DNA from 3 places in the [Clostridium] celerecrescens 18A genome. Region 1 is predicted to be linked to each of the others. Evidence: riboswitches for the same ligand, from Rfam matches in the RefSeq annotation. Region 1 holds a riboswitch; each other region holds the start of a gene.
What was found. Region 1 has a riboswitch for thiamine pyrophosphate ahead of H171_RS14365 (thiamine-binding protein). Riboswitches for the same ligand answer to the same signal wherever they lie in the genome.

Region 1 (5,530 bases):
TGGCCGTCAACATGATGGATATTGTTGAGAAAAACGGAGACAAGATACATATCCAAAAGTTGAGCCAGAAGCTGGGCTGTGACGTCGTGGAGATTTCCGCATTAAAGGGAACCGGCATCCAGGAAGCAGCAAAAAAGGCCGTAGCCCTGGCTAATCTGAAAAACAATACGGTTCCGGTCCATAAATTCGCACCAGAAGTCGAGTCTGTTCTGGATTCTATCGAAGATAAGCTGGGGAATGAGATTCCGGAAGAGCAGAAGCGCTTCTTTGCCATCAAGCTTTTAGAAAAAGATAATAAGATCCAGACCCAGATGAAGCATGTGCCGGATGTATCCGAAGAAATCACCCGGATCGAAAAAGAAATGGATGACGACACCGAGAGCATCATCACCAATGAGCGTTATGTTTATATTTCATCCATTATCCATGAGTGTTTTACCCGTAATAAAGTAGAAAAGCTGACAATTTCTGATAAGATCGACAGGATCGTAACAAACCGCTTCCTGGCTCTGCCTATCTTTGCGCTGGTTATGTTTCTTGTATATTATGTTTCTGTAACAACCGTTGGAACCTGGGCTACTGATTGGGCCAATGACGGCGTATTCGGAGAGGGCTTTAGTTTCTTTGGCCTGGAAGTTCCCGGTGTGCCGGTTGTTATAGAAGGCGTTTTAACTGCTGTAGGCTGTGCAGATTGGCTGCAGGGACTGATTCTTGACGGAATTGTAGCCGGTGTCGGCGCTGTTCTTGGTTTCGTACCTCAGATGCTGGTGCTTTTCATCTTCCTTGCGTTTTTGGAGGCCTGCGGCTACATGGCGAGAGTTGCTTTCATCATGGACCGTATTTTCCGCCGGTTTGGTCTTTCCGGCAAGTCTTTTATCCCGATGTTAATCGGAAGCGGCTGCGGTGTGCCTGGAATTATGGCTTCCCGTACCATTGAAAATGACCGTGACCGTAAGATGACGATCATGACCACTACCTTTATTCCCTGCGGGGCAAAGCTTCCCATCATCGCTTTGATTGCAGGTGCATTGTTTGGCGGAGCAGCATGGGTGGCTCCAAGTGCTTACTTTGTAGGAATAGCAGCCATCGTTTGCTCAGGAATTATTTTAAAGAAGACAAAAATGTTTGCAGGAGATCCGGCACCTTTTGTTATGGAGCTTCCGGCTTACCATATGCCTACCGTTGGAAATATTTTAAGAAGTATGTGGGAACGCGGCTGGTCCTTTATTAAAAAAGCAGGTACCATTATTCTTTTAGCAACTATCTTTGTTTGGTTTACTTCCTACTTCGGCTGGGTTGACGGCCAGTTCAGGATGTTAGACGCTTTGGAACTTGATCACAGCATTCTTGCGGCAGTTGGAGGCACAATTAGCTGGATCTTCGCACCTCTTGGCTGGGGTGACTGGAAATCTGCGGTTGCAGCCATCACCGGACTGATTGCAAAAGAAAACGTAGTTGGTACGTTCGGTATCCTCTTCGGTTTTGCGGAAGTTGCAGAAGATGGATCTGAAATCTGGGGAACGCTTGCAAGCAGCATGACTCCTTTGGCAGCTTATTCCTTTCTGATATTCAATCTTCTTTGTGCCCCATGCTTTGCTGCTATGGGAGCCATCAAAAGAGAGATGAACAATATCAGATGGTTCTGGTTTGCCGTCGGATATCAGACACTTCTGGCTTATGTAGTATCCCTCTGCGTTTTCCAGATTGGATCCCTGGTTCTCACAGGAACTTTTGGAATCTTTACTATTGTTGCCTTTGCCCTGATTGCAGGATTCATTTACCTGCTGGTAAGGCCGTCAAAGGAACTAAAGGCATCAAACATTCATTTAAACAAAGTGGCAGGAGCAAAATAGGCTTGCCCCATGAGAGCCTGCACCTTATCTGCAGGCTCAAAATATAAGGAGGTACTTTATGGGAACACTGGTTGTTTTTATCGTTGTTGCCGGGCTGGTGTCATTGGCGGTAAGAAGCATGATCATTGACAAAAAGAACGGAAAATCCATTCAGTGCGGCGGAGATTGTAAACATTGCGGAGGCCATTGCCATTAAGAGAGGCGGCAGCTGGAAGAAGGAAGCGGAGGCGCGCAAATGGAGAAATTAACGAACATCAATGAGAAAAGAAAAACGCCTGATTCCAGAAGCTATCACAGGACGAGAATGCAGAAAGAGCTGATCATTGAAAAGCTGAAGGAAAAGGGCTGCAGAATCACAAAGCAGCGAAGTACGCTGTTAGATATCATATTGGAGCATGAATGCTCCAGCTGCAAGGAGATTTATTATAAGGCATCAGGCGTTGACGAAACGATCGGCGCTGCGACCGTCTACCGGATGGTCAATATCCTGGAGGAGATCGGAGCCATCAGCAGAAAGAACATGTATAAGGTCGTTTATTCGGAAACCTGCCCCATGGAGGAGGCATGTACTGTAGTTTTAGACGATGAGACCACCTATCAGCTTTCTGCAAAGAACTGGAACTCAGTGGTTCAGGCCGGCCTTGCCGCATGCGGATACTTGGACGGTCAGAAAATATCCTCCATCATTGTCAGACCCTGTGAATGTGAAAACGCAGACTGCATCTGATATTTGATATGAAGTTGACGATAACCAACTAAAGGAACGGGTTTAGGAACCTATGAATAGAGGATCAGAATTTAAGTTATGCACAGGTGGCATTGATTATCATGAAATCATCGAGTGCATAGTGAGTGCATTGGATGCCAAAGATCCCTATACCGCAGGGCATTCCCAAAGGGTGAGCGATATGGCGCTGACCCTTTCGGAGTTATTGGAGCTTGATAAAGATGAGATAGAAAAAATACATATAGCTGCCCACCTTCATGACATTGGAAAGATCGGAGTTCCGGACTCTGTGTTAAATAAACCGGATAAGCTTTCCGAGGCTGAGTGGGAGTGTATGAAAAAGCACCCAAGGATAGGAGCTGATATTTTAAGCAAATCCCGTCATTTAAAGGAGCTGAAAGATATTGTCCTGTACCATCATGAACGTTTTGACGGAAACGGGTATCCGGAAGGCTTAAAGGGGGAGGAGATTCCTCTGGGAGCCAGGATCATAGCCATCTGTGATTCCATCGATACCATGACCTCAGACCGGGGGTACCGGAGTGCTTATTCTTTGAAGCACTGTTATAAAGAAATTGAAAAGAATTTGGGAATAATGTACGATCCGGTGATCGGGGCCCTGGCATTAAAGCATTGGGGGCGCTTGACTTTCTGACCGTACCGTTGTATACTTGCAATGAAAATTAAAAGGGGTGCTGGAGGAAGTCCGGCTGAGATAAGGCAGCATTGCTTTAAACCCTGTAACCTGATCTGGATAATGCCAGCGTAGGAAGCTTTCAGGCTAAGCCTGTTCACCCGCCCGGATATCCGGGCGGGTTTTTGATTTCTATTAATGATAAAAGGAGAGAAAAGACATGAATGCAAGCGTAGCGATCCAAACATTGCCTGAGGCAAAGAATGATGAGGAACTGATCCGTATTGTTGACCAGGTGATCGATTATATTAAGAGTACAGGACTGAACTATTATGTAGGGCCTTTTGAAACAGCCATTGAAGGGGATTATGATGAACTGATGGACATTGTTAAAGAATGCCAGCACATTGCCATAAGGGCAGGTGCTCCCTCTGTTGCCGCTTATATCAAAGTCACCTACCGGCCGGAAGGGGAGGTACTAACCATTGAAAAGAAAGTCACAAAGCATCACAAGTAAGCTTTGGTCCTGCTCTGCGGTTATTTCGCTTCTGGTTTTGTGGCAGGGGATCAGTTCTTTCGGTCTTGTGGACCGCTTTCTGCTCCCTTCGCCCATCAGTGTCGGAAGGGCATTAGCCACGGAATTTCCGATACTGGCAGTCAATGCGGGCATCACCCTTGCCGAGGCGTTTACCGGGCTTTTCCTGGGGGTGGCAACCGGATTTGTGATCGCTGTGATCATGGATCATTTTGAAGGACTTTACCGGGCTTTTTATCCGCTTATCGTTCTTACACAGACCGTTCCAACGGTAGCCATTGCCCCTCTTCTGGTATTGTGGTTTGGCTACGGAATGGCTCCTAAGGTGATCCTAATTGTCTTAACCACCTTTTTTCCCATTACCGTGGGCATGCTTACCGGTTTTAAGTCAGTGAATCCGGATGCGGTGAACCTTTTAAAATCCATGGGAGCCGGGAGAGTCAAAATATTTCGCTATATCAAGCTTCCCGGAGCCATGGGACAGTTTTTTGCAAGTCTTCGGATCTCGGTTTCCTATGCCGTGGTCGGGGCGGTCATCTCCGAATGGCTGGGAGGCTTTGGCGGACTGGGTGTATACATGACCCGGGTGAAAAAATCCTTTGCCTTTGATAAGATGTTTGCGGTCATTTTTCTAATATCGGCCATCAGCCTTCTTCTTATGAAAGGGGTGGACGTGCTTTCTAAAAAATGCATGCCATGGAATAATCAGTGATATGACACAATTGGAGGAATATATGAAAAAAACAGGTTTGGCAATCTTAATGGCGGCAGCGGCTGCCGCAATTCTCACTGCCTGCGGGGGGACCGGGAAACAGGCAGCAAATACGAATTCATCGGATTTAAAAAAAGTAACATTTGTTCTGGACTGGACTCCCAATACCAACCATACCGGACTTTATGTGGCTGAGGAAAAGGGGTATTTTAAAGCTGAAGGGCTTGAGGTAGAAATCGTTCAGCCTCCGGAGGATGGAGCGGCAGTACTGGTGGCCTCCGGAAAGGCCCAGTTTGGAATGTCCTTTCAGGACTCCATGGCTCCGGCTCTGGCAGGGGAAAATGCCCTTCCCATAACGGCAGTGGCAGCGGTCATCCAGCATAACACCTCCGGTATAATTTCCAGAAAAGGCGAGGGGATGGCATCTCCAAAGGGAATGGAAGGAAAGAAATATGCCACCTGGGATATTCCGGTGGAAAAGGCCATGGTAAAAGACGTGGTAGTAGACGGTGGAGGCGACTTTTCCAAAGTGCAGCTGATACCCAGCACTGTTACTGATGAGGTTTCCGCATTAAAATCAAAATCAGTGGATGCCATCTGGATCTTTTATGCATGGGCAGGCGTCAAAATGGAAGTAGAAGGCCTTGATACGGATTACTTTGCATTTGCAGATTTAAATCCGGCGTTTGATTATTACACGCCGGTCATTATTGCAGGAAATGATTTCCTAAAGCAGGAACCTGAGACAGCCAGAGCTTTTTTAAGGGCTGTGAGCAAAGGATATGAGGATGCAGAAAAAGACCCGGAGGAGGCAGCCGGTATCTTACTTAAGGCAGCACCGGAGCTTGATGAAAAGCTGGTGATGGAAAGCCAGAAATATCTGGCGGATAAATATCAGGCGGATGCGAAAGCGTGGGGATATATAGATCCGGAACGGTGGAACAGGTTTTATGGCTGGCTGAATGAGAATGGTCTTTCAAATCCTGAGATTCCGGAAAATGCCGGATTTTCAAATGATTATCTGCCTCAGTAAGTTTAGTGGATTTGACTTTTGCAGCATTCGTCAGAT
Region 2 (5,530 bases), 2.0 Mb from region 1:
CCTAAACCACACCGGTTCCCATAAGATCAACAATGCTCTGGGCCAGGTCCTTCTTGCTAAAAAGATGGGAAAGACCCGGGTCATCGCTGAAACAGGGGCCGGGCAGCATGGCGTTGCTACCGCTACCGCCGCCGCTCTCATGGGAATGGAATGCGAAGTTTTCATGGGCAAGGAGGATACGGACCGTCAGGCTTTAAACGTATTCCGCATGGAATTATTGGGCACAAAGGTTCACGCTGTCACAAGCGGTACCCAGACCTTAAAGGATGCGGTCAATGAAACCATGAGGGAATGGACCAACCGGGTGGCTGACACCCATTATGTCTTAGGCTCTGTCATGGGTCCTCACCCCTTTCCTACCATTGTCAGGGATTTTCAGAGCATCATCGGAAAAGAGGTCCGCTCTCAGCTTATGGAAGCAGAGGGTAAGCTTCCTGATCTGGTGATCGCCTGTGTGGGAGGCGGAAGCAATGCCATGGGAATCTTCCATGAATTTGTAAACGAGGCTTCCGTGAAGCTGGTGGGCTGTGAGGCAGCCGGGCAAGGCATTGAAACAGGAAAGCACGCGGCTACGATTTCCACCGGCTCTCTTGGAATCTTCCACGGCATGAAGTCCTATTTCTGCCAGGATGAGTACGGCCAGATCGCCCCTGTTTTCTCCATCTCCGCAGGACTTGACTATCCCGGCATCGGGCCGGAGCACGCAGCCCTCCACGACTCAGGAAGAGCCAGCTATGTCTCCATTACGGATCAGGAGGCTGTGGAAGCCTTTGAATACTTATCCCGTCTGGAAGGGATCATTCCTGCAATAGAAAGCGCCCATGCCGTCTCCTATGCCAGAAAGATCGCTCCTTCCATGGGAAAAGATGAGGTCATTGTCATTAATCTATCTGGGCGGGGCGACAAGGATGTGGCAGCCATTGCCCGTTACAAGGGGGTTGAAATCTATGAGTAGAATAAGAGAAGTATTTTTAAGAGGAAAGGCATTTATCCCATTTATTACGGCAGGAGATCCCGACCTTGCCACCACGGAAGAGCTGGTTCCTGCCATGGCCGAGGCCGGAGCGGATTTGATCGAGCTTGGAATCCCCTTTTCTGACCCGATTGCAGAGGGGATCGTGATCCAGGAAGCAGATATGCGGGCTTTGGCTTCAGGAACTACCACGGATAGGCTTTTCGAAACCGTAAAACGGATCCGCCAGAAAACCGATGTTCCTCTGGCCTTTATGACTTATATCAATCCGGTTTTCGTGTATGGAAGCGAACGGTTTTTAAAAAATGCGGCTGAGTGCGGCATTGACGCCCTGATCGTACCGGATATGCCTTTTGAAGAAAGGGAGGAACTGCTGCCCTACTGCAAAAAATACGGGGTCGAACTGATTTCCCTCATCGCCCCCACTTCCAGGGAGCGCATACGGACCATTGCATCTGACTCAGAAGGATTTATCTACTGCGTTTCCTCCATGGGCGTAACCGGGGTGAGATCGGAAATCAATACCAACATTGGCGAAATGATTTCCTTTGTAAAGGAGGCAAAAGACATTCCCTGTGCCATCGGCTTTGGGATCTCCACCCAGGAGCAGGCAAGGGAGATGAGCAAACATGGGGACGGCGTCATTGTGGGCAGCGCCATTGTAAAAATTGCCGCAAAATATGGAAAAGACTGTGTAGGGCCTGTCTGCGACTATGTAAGGGAAATGAAGTCCGCCATTTCCGGCTGATGGCTGGTAAGGGATGTTTTCCTTGACAAGGAGGAAGGGGAATGCTACACTAGTGCCACAAGAGGGAGCTCGTAGGCGGGCTGAGAGGAAGTAATCAACTTCGACCTTTATAACCTGATTTGGGTAATGCCAACGTAGGGATTCATATGGGATGATTGCATATTTCCGAGCCTATACCTGTTGGTATGGGCTCTTTTTCTTGTTTTTCAAAAAGCCCTTACAATCCCTCCGTTCGCGAGAAGAAGGAGGAATAAACATGAATTACACCACACAAATGGATGCCGCAAGAAAAGGTATTCTGACAAAGGAACTGTTGACGGTAGCTGAGCACGAACAATGGGAGCCCGAAAAGCTGCGGGAACTGGTAGCGGAAGGAAAAGTCGCCATTCCAGCCAATAAGAATCACAGCAGCTTAAAACCCAGCGGGATCGGCTCCATGCTGAGAACAAAGATCAATGTGAATCTGGGAACATCCAGGGATTTGAATGATCTGGACCTGGAGCTTGAGAAAGTAAAGGACGCAGTTCTCATGGGGGCAGAGTCCATTATGGATTTAAGTTCCTTTGGAGATACCCGGAAATTCCGCAGAAAGCTGACGGGTGAATGTCCGGCTATGATTGGTACGGTTCCTATTTACGATGCTGTGGTTTATTATCACAAACCGCTTCGGGAAATCACCGCCGGGGAATGGATTAAGATCGTGGAAATGCACGCGGAAGACGGGGTGGATTTCATGACCATTCACGTTGGGATCAACAAACAGACCGCCAAAAGATTCAAAGAAGCAAAACGGCTGACTAACATTGTTTCAAGAGGTGGGTCTATCATCTTCGCCTGGATGGAAATGACCGGGGAGGAGAATCCCTTTTATGAGCATTATGACCGCATACTGGAAATCTGCCAGAAGCATGACGTGACCTTAAGCCTTGGGGACGCCTGCCGGCCGGGCTGCATTGAAGATGCATCTGATATTTCCCAGGTGGAGGAACTGGTGACCCTTGGAGAGCTGACGAGAAGGGCCTGGGAGAAGAATGTACAGATCATTATTGAAGGTCCCGGCCACATGCCCCTGGATCAGATTGCAGCCAATATGAAAATACAGGAGACGGTCTGCAAGGGAGCACCCTTTTATGTTCTGGGACCTCTAGTCACTGATATTGCACCGGGATATGACCATATTACCGCAGCAATCGGCGGAGCAATGGCTGCTGCTGCCGGAGCAGCGTTTCTCTGTTATGTGACACCTGCGGAACATTTGAGGCTGCCGGATGAAGCAGATGTGAAGGAAGGAATCATTGCGGCCCGGATCGCGGCTCATGCGGCTGACATTGCAAAAGGCATCAGGGGTGCTAAGGAATGGGATCATAAGATGAGCGATGCCAGAAAACGGTTGGATTGGGAAACCATGTTCCAGCTTGCCATTGACCCGGAAAAGGCCAGACGCTACCGTGCCGCTTCAAAACCGGAAAAAGAAGATACCTGTTCCATGTGCGGCAATTTCTGCGCCATGAAAAATATGAACCGGATTTTAGATGGGGAGATCGTGGATATTTTTGATGAATAATATTTTGCGGTAAGCCAATCGGATATTTGCAATCCGCAACCTTACTTGTTAGGTCGAAATTACATAAACAGGAGGAAATTTCATGAAAGATCAAATATCTTCAACAATTTATAGCAACTCTTCTGCCGGTTCAAGAGTTCGGGTGAAAAAGCTGGTGATCAGCGGAATGCTGACCGCTCTTACCGTTGCACTCTCAGGTTTTTCCATCCCGGTGGGAGCTTCCAAATGCTTTCCGGTACAGCATCTGGCTAATGTTATGGCTGGGGTGTTCTTAGGGCCTGTCTATGGAGTTTCCATGGCGTTTTGTACTTCTCTTATACGGAATCTCATGGGAACCGGAAGCCTGCTTGCCTTTCCAGGAAGCATGGCCGGTGCGTTTCTTGGTGCTTATCTGTTTCAAAAAACCAGGAAGCTTCTGCCTGCTTATCTTGGAGAAGTGGTTGGTACCGGGCTGATCGGAGGACTGCTCTGCTATCCGGTGGCCGCCGTTCTCATGGGAAAGGAGGTGGCTGTGTTCTTCTTTGTAGCCCCTTTTTTCATGAGTACTCTGGCAGGAACTCTTATGGCTGCAATCTTACTGGCAATGCTGCGCCGCCTTGGGCTTTTTTCCTATTTTGAGCGGCTCATCAGTGAATAGGGGGAAACAGATATGAGCTTTAAGATGAACCATTCTCTGACCGGGCTGGTCAGGGAAAAGCGGCCCGTCATCCACTGTATCACCAATTATGTTACAGCCGGAGACGTGGCAAATATCATATTAGCCTGCGGAGGCTCCCCCATTATGGCAGACCAGCCGGAAGAGGTTTCGGAGATAACCGCCTTATCCGACTGCCTTCTTTTAAACATTGGAACTCCGAAAGAAACGACTAAATCCGCTATGATAAAAGCCGGGCTGGAAGCAAACCGGCGAAACCTCCCTGTCATCTTTGACCCGGTAGGAATCGGTGCTTCCCGTTACCGGACCGAAGCTGCTTTATCCCTTTTAAAGGAAGTAAAGATAACCGTTATCAGGGGTAATGCCTCCGAGCTGCGGGTCTTGTTAAAGGAACTGACCGGTCAGTACGCCGGGAACGGAAGTGGCCCTGTATCTCCCTCCCGGGGGGTTGATGCTTCCTTTACTGATGAGATAAGGGAAGATACCCTGGAATCTCTTAAGGAAACAGCCAGGGCATTAAGCGCTGCAACCGGTGCCGTGACTGTAATGACAGGAGCCACTGATATTGTTTCAACCGGGAAAGAGGACTGGCTTATCAGGAACGGATGTTCTCAAATGTCCCGCATTACAGGAAGCGGCTGCATGCTGGATGGTATAATCGCCGCCTATACAGCCGCCATCGGCCCCTCGCCCTCACAGAATGATATATTAAAAGCCGCTGCTCTTGCCACGGCTGCTGCCGGTCTTTGCGGGGAGCGGGCAGCAAAACAAGCGGAACAGATCTCCGGCGGTACAGGAAACTTCCGCTGCTGCTTTTTAGACGAGGTAAGCCTTTTAGAAGAAAGCACCTTAAAAGGAGGGATAAAAATTGAAATTTCATAAAGACATGCTTCTCCTTTATGGGGTAACCGACCAGGCATTTACAGGAGAAAAAACCTTAACAGAACAGATCGAAGAAGCGCTTTCTGCCGGAGTGACCCTTCTCCAGCTCCGTGAAAAGTGTATGGACAAACGTGTTTTCCTGGAAGAGGCTTTACTTGTCCGCGAGCTTACGAAGCATTATGGGATCCCGCTAATCATCAACGATGATGTGGAGATTGCCCTTAAGTGCGGGGCAGACGGCGTACACGTTGGACAGGATGATTTATCTCCTTTAAAAGTCCGCCGGCTCATCGGACCGGACCGTATCCTGGGCGTTACTGCCAAAAACGAAAGTCAGGCAAAAAAAGCATTTATGGATGGAGCGGATTATATCGGATCCGGGGCCATATTCCCAAGTCCTACAAAAAAGGATGCCATTCCCTTAACCCTGGAACAGCTGTCTGCGATCTGCCGTTCCGTTCCTATTCCGGTAGTGGCCATCGGTGGAATTACCGGTGAAAATGTTTCCAGCCTGAAAGGAACAGGCGTGGCCGGGGCTGCGGTGGTTTCCGGCATCTTCGGGCAAAAGGATATAACCGCAGCCGTCCATCACTTAAAAGAACAGCTTTTAAAGGTGGTGAGCCTATGAGTCTGATTCTCCCTGCCTTCCTCACCATCGCAGGCACCGATCCCAGCGGCGGCGCCGGAATACAGGCGGATTTAAAGACC
Region 3 (5,530 bases), 2.9 Mb from region 1:
AGCTTCAAATCGCCTTCTTTTATCACCTGGCTGTCTTCCTGGTTATCCCGCTTGTTCTTCTTGGCATTCCGGCGCAGGATAGCCTTGATCCTGGCCTTTACCTCAAGAATGTTAAAAGGCTTTGTAATATAATCGTCGGCACCGTATTCCAGGCCAAGGATCTTATCCATATCGTTGCCCTTTGCCGTCAGCATGATAATGGGCATCTCGGAAAATTCCCGGATAGCCTGACATACTTCGTATCCGTCATATTTAGGAAGCATGACATCCAATAGGACCACATCATACTCTTTCTGCTTTGCAAGATTAATGGCTTCCTCTCCGTCATAGGCACAGTCCACTTCCATACCATCCTGCTCCAGACTGAATCTCATTCCTTTTACGATGAGTTTTTCATCATCAACTACTAAAACGCTTGCCATACTACACCTCTGTCTTCTATTTCAAACCGTTATATCATCTTTTATTTTTTGAAACGCCGCATCTTTAATGCCGGATATCTTCATGATATCCTCGATCTTTTGAAATCCGCCATGGCTGTCCCGATATTTAAGGATATCGGCTGCCTTGGCTTCTCCGATTCCCCGAAGGGTCATCAGTTCCTCTTTGGTGGCTGTATTTAAATTTACCTTTGTTTTTTGTACGTTCGATGAAGCCTCTGCCTGTAAGGAAATCTCACCCCTGGCCTTTGCCGCTTCCACCTCTTCCTTTCCAGGGACCACGATCTTCATGCCGTCCTTGACCTGCTCCGCCATATTTAAATATTCTGCCGCAGCCTGGTCTGTGACTCCGCCTGCTATCTCGATTGCCTGAAAAACCCGGCTTCCTTCTTTAAGCTCATAAACACCGGGAGAAACAACTTCTCCGCAGATATGTACATAGAAAGGCAGGGCCGTTTCCTCTCCTGCACTTCCTAAACTGTCCTCTTCTGCTGTTAAAGCTTCCGTGCCATCACCTGCTTCAATTCCGATAACACTTTCCCCGGAATATAAAGACGATTCCTCTGTCAAAGAAACCCCTGGCCTGTGAACCTCCTGGCTTCTGCTGAAGCCATAACATACACCCGCCCCTAAGACACACAGGGCGATAAGGATGATTTTAACTTTCTGGTAATCCATGATATCCCTCCTCTTACAAAAATCTCCAAAAAAGGATACCATCTTCAGCCTATGTTACTATTCTACCTAAAGAAATAAGTAAATACAAGCACTATTTCCAAATTAATTAAATATCATGATTCCGATAATGGCAACAACTGCACCGATCAGCTTCTTCCATTCAAAACCCACCTTTTCAACACCGAATAAGCCAAACAACTCGATGGCATAGGCTACAATGATTTGAGAAATTACAATGATCAGAGCCGCTTTGGCCGGACCCAGGGTTCCCATACTCCTTACTACTGTATAGGTAATGAATGCACCCATAACGCCGCCAATCAATAAGTACTTGGGCTGCACATCAAATAGGCCGGTAATGTTCTCCCTGCCGGAGAAATACCACAGAATGAGGCAGGTCAAAAATGCAGTCAGCTGTACCCAGCCTGTTGAAACCCACATGCTGGTCTGCTTTGTCACTCCCGTATTAAAAACTCCCTGTATGCTCATAAGCGCTCCGGATATAAGAGCAATAATAAAGCCTGTCATTAAAACAACCTCCGTATCTCCAATTTGTTAATAATTAATCAAGCGGACTTTATTTCAACTTTACTTCTTTTACTAGGTTGTGCTTTATTTGCATTTTTATACTGAATTTACAATTTGGTTATGGATCAGATATGCAAAAACATGACTTGATAAGGCTTGACAAGCCTGTGTTTTTGCGCTATACTCACAGCAAAATTGTATAAATTACACACGCTAGGGGAGCCATTGGCTGAGATTGGTAGAAACCGAACCCTCACTACTTGAACCGGATAATGCCGGCGTAAGGAAGCAATAGTAGTCCCCTCCTGCGCACACAAAGGAGGATTTTTTATGTCATTTTTTCTAACTTACTCTGCGGAAAATGAAGAGTATTTATTAAGGCCGGCAGGATACTTGCTGGTAATCGTTCTATTTGCTGCGATCTTTTTTGCCCTGCATCTTCTTGGCAGATCGTCTTCTAAATCTCAAAAGCTGCAGACCCGACAGCTGGTTTACTGCGCAGGTGCAATGGCGCTTGCAACAGTAACTTCCTTTATCAAAGTAGCCTCCCTTCCTTTTGGCGGCTCAATCACATTGTTTTCCATGCTGTTCATCTGCCTCATCGGTTATGTTTACGGTGTAAAGGCCGGGATCACGACCGGGATAGCCTATGGAATCTTACAGTTTATCACGAACCCCTATATATTCGCTCCGATCCAGGTTCTTCTTGACTATCCCTTGGCATTCGGTGCTTTGGGTCTTTCCGGGCTGTTCAGTAACAAAAAGCACGGCCTTGTAGCCGGATATATTGTGGGAGTTACAGGTCGGTACTTATTCCATGTTGTTTCCGGTTATATATTCTTTGCCTCCTATACACCAGAGGGCATACCTCCATTGGTTTATACTCTGGGTTATAATGCCACTTATATCCTGCCAGAGTTGGTATTAACTGTATTAATCCTGTATTTCCCACCTGTACTTGGAGCTATCGGACAGGTGAAGCGGCAGGCTTTAAACGGATAAAAAACAGAGGCACTGCTTTTCTGCAGTGTCTCTGTTTTACTTTTTTACGCAAAAAATGATTTATCTTTTAAGGGCAGCCAAAACCAGATGCCTGGCCAGTACGGCCGTTGTCACCGCTCCTACACCTCCTGGTACAGGAGTTGCCATGGAAGCTGTTCCTTCTAAAGAATCAAAATCCACATCTCCGCAAAGCTTTCCGTCTTCGTCCACATTGATTCCCACATCAACCACTATGGCATCCTTACCTACATAAGATGCATCCACCATCCTTGCACGTCCGGCAGCAGCCACAAGGATCTGAGCATTTTTACAGGTCTCCTTTAAATCCTCCGTGCGGGTGTGGCAGATGGTAACCGTAGCGTTCTCCTTCAGCAACAGCATGGATAAGGGGCGGCCAACTACCATACTTCTGCCCACGATGGCTACTCTTTTTCCTGTCAGGGAAATATCATTGGCTTTTAAGACTTCCACCACCGCTTCTGCCGTACAGGGAGCAAATCCTGTATCGTCCCCGGCAAATACCCTGGCGATATTTTCCGGGGATATGCCATCCAAATCTTTTCCCGGGTCAATCATATGTTCAATATCCTTTTCCTTTATCTGCTTTGGCAGAGGGCGAAGGAGAAGGATGCCATCGATGTCCGGGTTATCATTGATCTTTGCAAATTCTTCCTTAAATGCTTCATCAGTGATGTCCTGGGAAAATGCAAAGCTTTCCCCCATCAGACCGAAGCTTTCCATCTTCTTTAAAGCTCCCCGTTCGTAGGATAAGTCATCAGGCCGTTCTCCTACCCGCACAATGGCAAGCTTCGGGGTTTTTCCCTTTAAATCATTCAAAAGCGTTTCTACCTGTTCCTTGATTTTTGCAGATACGGCTGCACCCTTTAAGGTTATCACGTCTGTTTTCCTCCTTATTAAGCCTTTAACGCAGCTTCTACCTTCGCATAGATGGCATCTGCCTTTCTGATTCCTTCTTCAGCCAGATGTTCCGCCTGACTCTGAAGCTGTCCGGCCTTTTCCCGCTCCTTCATGGATTTTGTATTGATGGAAACATTCATCTTGGCTCCCAGCAGTGCGGAACGGATAAACTGGACTCCCACGCCTACGTCACTGACAGCAAGGCGGCTTCCCTTCTCTGCCAGAAATTCCAGGATATCAAGAGTTTCCATGGAACGCTCCATGACCATGAGAGGAACCAGAGAGGCGGCAAGAAGGTGGGTTTCTAAGATTTCAGTCTTATGAAGTTTTTCTTCCTCCGTACCAGAGGGAAGGCAGTATGCAGCCGCCAATGGAACAAATACAACTTCGTCTTCATCTGCAAGCCTTAAAAATTCGCGTTTTAAAGCTTCCAGCTTTTCAAGGATCGACTGCATTTCTTCTTCCACATCGGCATACCGCTTTTTGCCAAGAGTTAAGTTTACCACCATCTCTCCCAAAGCCGCTCCTACGGCGCCGCCAAGACCTGCTGCTCCGCCACCGCCCGGCGTTGGGCTTTTTGAGGATAATTTTTCAAGGAATGTGTGAATTGTAAAGTCCTGTATCATAACATTGATCCGCCTTTCCAACCGCATTTTATTTTCCATTATTATATAAGGCTTTCTATAAAAAAACAAGTTTAACTTGTCAAGTGAAACAGTCAATGCTATGATTGATCCTCTTTCCACTGCGGATTTCATATAGACCGCGCATGCCAATACCCAGTTCTCCTTTTCCATTCTGATCGATTCCTTTATTTTATTATCCACGTGGTAATTTGATTTTAGTTAAAAAAATATCCCGCTATTCCAAAAATGTCTTTTTTCGCTATAAGTGACATCTTCTTCGATTAAGCATTTAAAGGCTGCCGCGGCAAAACTGGTATGTATAATTTTATCCAAATTGGATATTTATAAAATGCCAGTTTTTTTATATGATAGATTTAAATAAAAATAAAAAAATGACCTGCTAGAGAGGAGAATACATGAATAATAACAGAACAAAAAAAATAGTTTTCAGTGCTTTGATGGCAGCTCTTACCACTGCAGCTACTATGGTAATACATATACCATCTGCATTCAGCGGTTATATTCATCTGGGAGACGGAATGGTATTGCTAAGCGGTTTGCTCTTAGGACCTATGGCAGGTGCGGCCGCAGGAGGGATAGGCTCTATGATGGCGGATTTGCTGTCTGGTTACGCCTTTTATGCACCGGCTACTCTGGTCATTAAGGCATTGGCGGCATTTTCAGGGGGATATTTGTATAAACATCTGCCTTCCCGGGGACCGGCGGGCGGCTTTCGGGTACTGCCCTTTTTAACCGCCGGAGTGTTTAGCAGCGCAGTAGTCACAGGCGGGTACTTCATATTTGAACTTGCAGTATATAGCTGGCCGGCTGCCATTTCCAATGTTCCGTTCAATCTGGTACAGAATTTATTCAGTTTGATTGCAGCCGGGGTTTTACTTCCTATTCTTTTGCGTGTGCGTGAGATCCGGGAACTGAATAGAGAGACAGCTTCGTAACAGAAAAGGAGGTCCTGGATTCGATCTACTGGGGCTTCCTTTTTTTACATTTAACTTAAATATCCAACCCTTTCGCTCATCACTTCCCGGACTTCCAGAGTTATGTCGTATATCTTAGATTTGTTTGGAATAAGATATTTAAAAGTTACATTTTGTGAAGTTTTCATTCTGATTCAAGATGAATAATTGGTAATCGGTCAAACTGTTTGAATAAGTAGGTTTCTCCATCTATCTTAATTATAAATGTCTGTTTTTCTCCATCATATAGTATTTTAGTATTTTGAAACTTAGAACTATTGATAAAATGTTCACTATCTGTTCCCTTAGAATAAGTCCCTTTGCTCATTTCATCATAATTATAATAATAAAATGTGTTGTTATC

Region 2: linked by a shared signal. The riboswitch ahead of thiC (phosphomethylpyrimidine synthase ThiC) and the one ahead of H171_RS14365 (thiamine-binding protein) in region 1 are both predicted to bind thiamine pyrophosphate.
Region 3: linked by a shared signal. The riboswitch ahead of thiT (energy-coupled thiamine transporter ThiT) and the one ahead of H171_RS14365 (thiamine-binding protein) in region 1 are both predicted to bind thiamine pyrophosphate.

The regions. Positions count from the first base shown of each region.
Region 1 is NZ_PGET01000001.1:3,128,564-3,134,093, reverse strand. Features, by position in the region: gene feoB (ferrous iron transport protein B) at 1-1,853, shown strand, start outside; gene H171_RS14380 (FeoB-associated Cys-rich membrane protein) at 1,912-2,049, shown strand; gene H171_RS14375 (transcriptional repressor) at 2,089-2,580, shown strand; gene H171_RS14370 (HD-GYP domain-containing protein) at 2,633-3,235, shown strand; TPP riboswitch at 3,259-3,371, shown strand; gene H171_RS14365 (thiamine-binding protein) at 3,435-3,731, shown strand; gene H171_RS14360 (ABC transporter permease) at 3,700-4,461, shown strand; gene H171_RS14355 (ABC transporter substrate-binding protein) at 4,484-5,494, shown strand.
Region 2 is NZ_PGET01000001.1:5,122,090-5,127,619, reverse strand. Features, by position in the region: gene trpB (tryptophan synthase subunit beta) at 1-955, shown strand, start outside; gene trpA (tryptophan synthase subunit alpha) at 948-1,721, shown strand; TPP riboswitch at 1,773-1,879, shown strand; gene thiC (phosphomethylpyrimidine synthase ThiC) at 1,978-3,285, shown strand; gene thiW (energy coupling factor transporter S component ThiW) at 3,368-3,922, shown strand; gene thiM (hydroxyethylthiazole kinase) at 3,935-4,822, shown strand; gene thiE (thiamine phosphate synthase) at 4,809-5,450, shown strand; gene thiD (bifunctional hydroxymethylpyrimidine kinase/phosphomethylpyrimidine kinase) at 5,447-5,530, shown strand, end outside.
Region 3 is NZ_PGET01000001.1:190,737-196,266, reverse strand. Features, by position in the region: gene H171_RS00980 (response regulator transcription factor) at 1-422, opposite strand, end outside; gene H171_RS00975 (helix-hairpin-helix domain-containing protein) at 444-1,118, opposite strand; gene H171_RS00970 (DMT family transporter) at 1,221-1,646, opposite strand; TPP riboswitch at 1,852-1,950, shown strand; gene thiT (energy-coupled thiamine transporter ThiT) at 1,977-2,648, shown strand; gene H171_RS00960 (bifunctional 5,10-methylenetetrahydrofolate dehydrogenase/5,10-methenyltetrahydrofolate cyclohydrolase) at 2,709-3,545, opposite strand; gene H171_RS00955 (cyclodeaminase/cyclohydrolase family protein) at 3,563-4,192, opposite strand; gene H171_RS00950 (ECF transporter S component) at 4,609-5,148, shown strand; gene H171_RS00945 (hypothetical protein) at 5,312-5,530, opposite strand, start outside.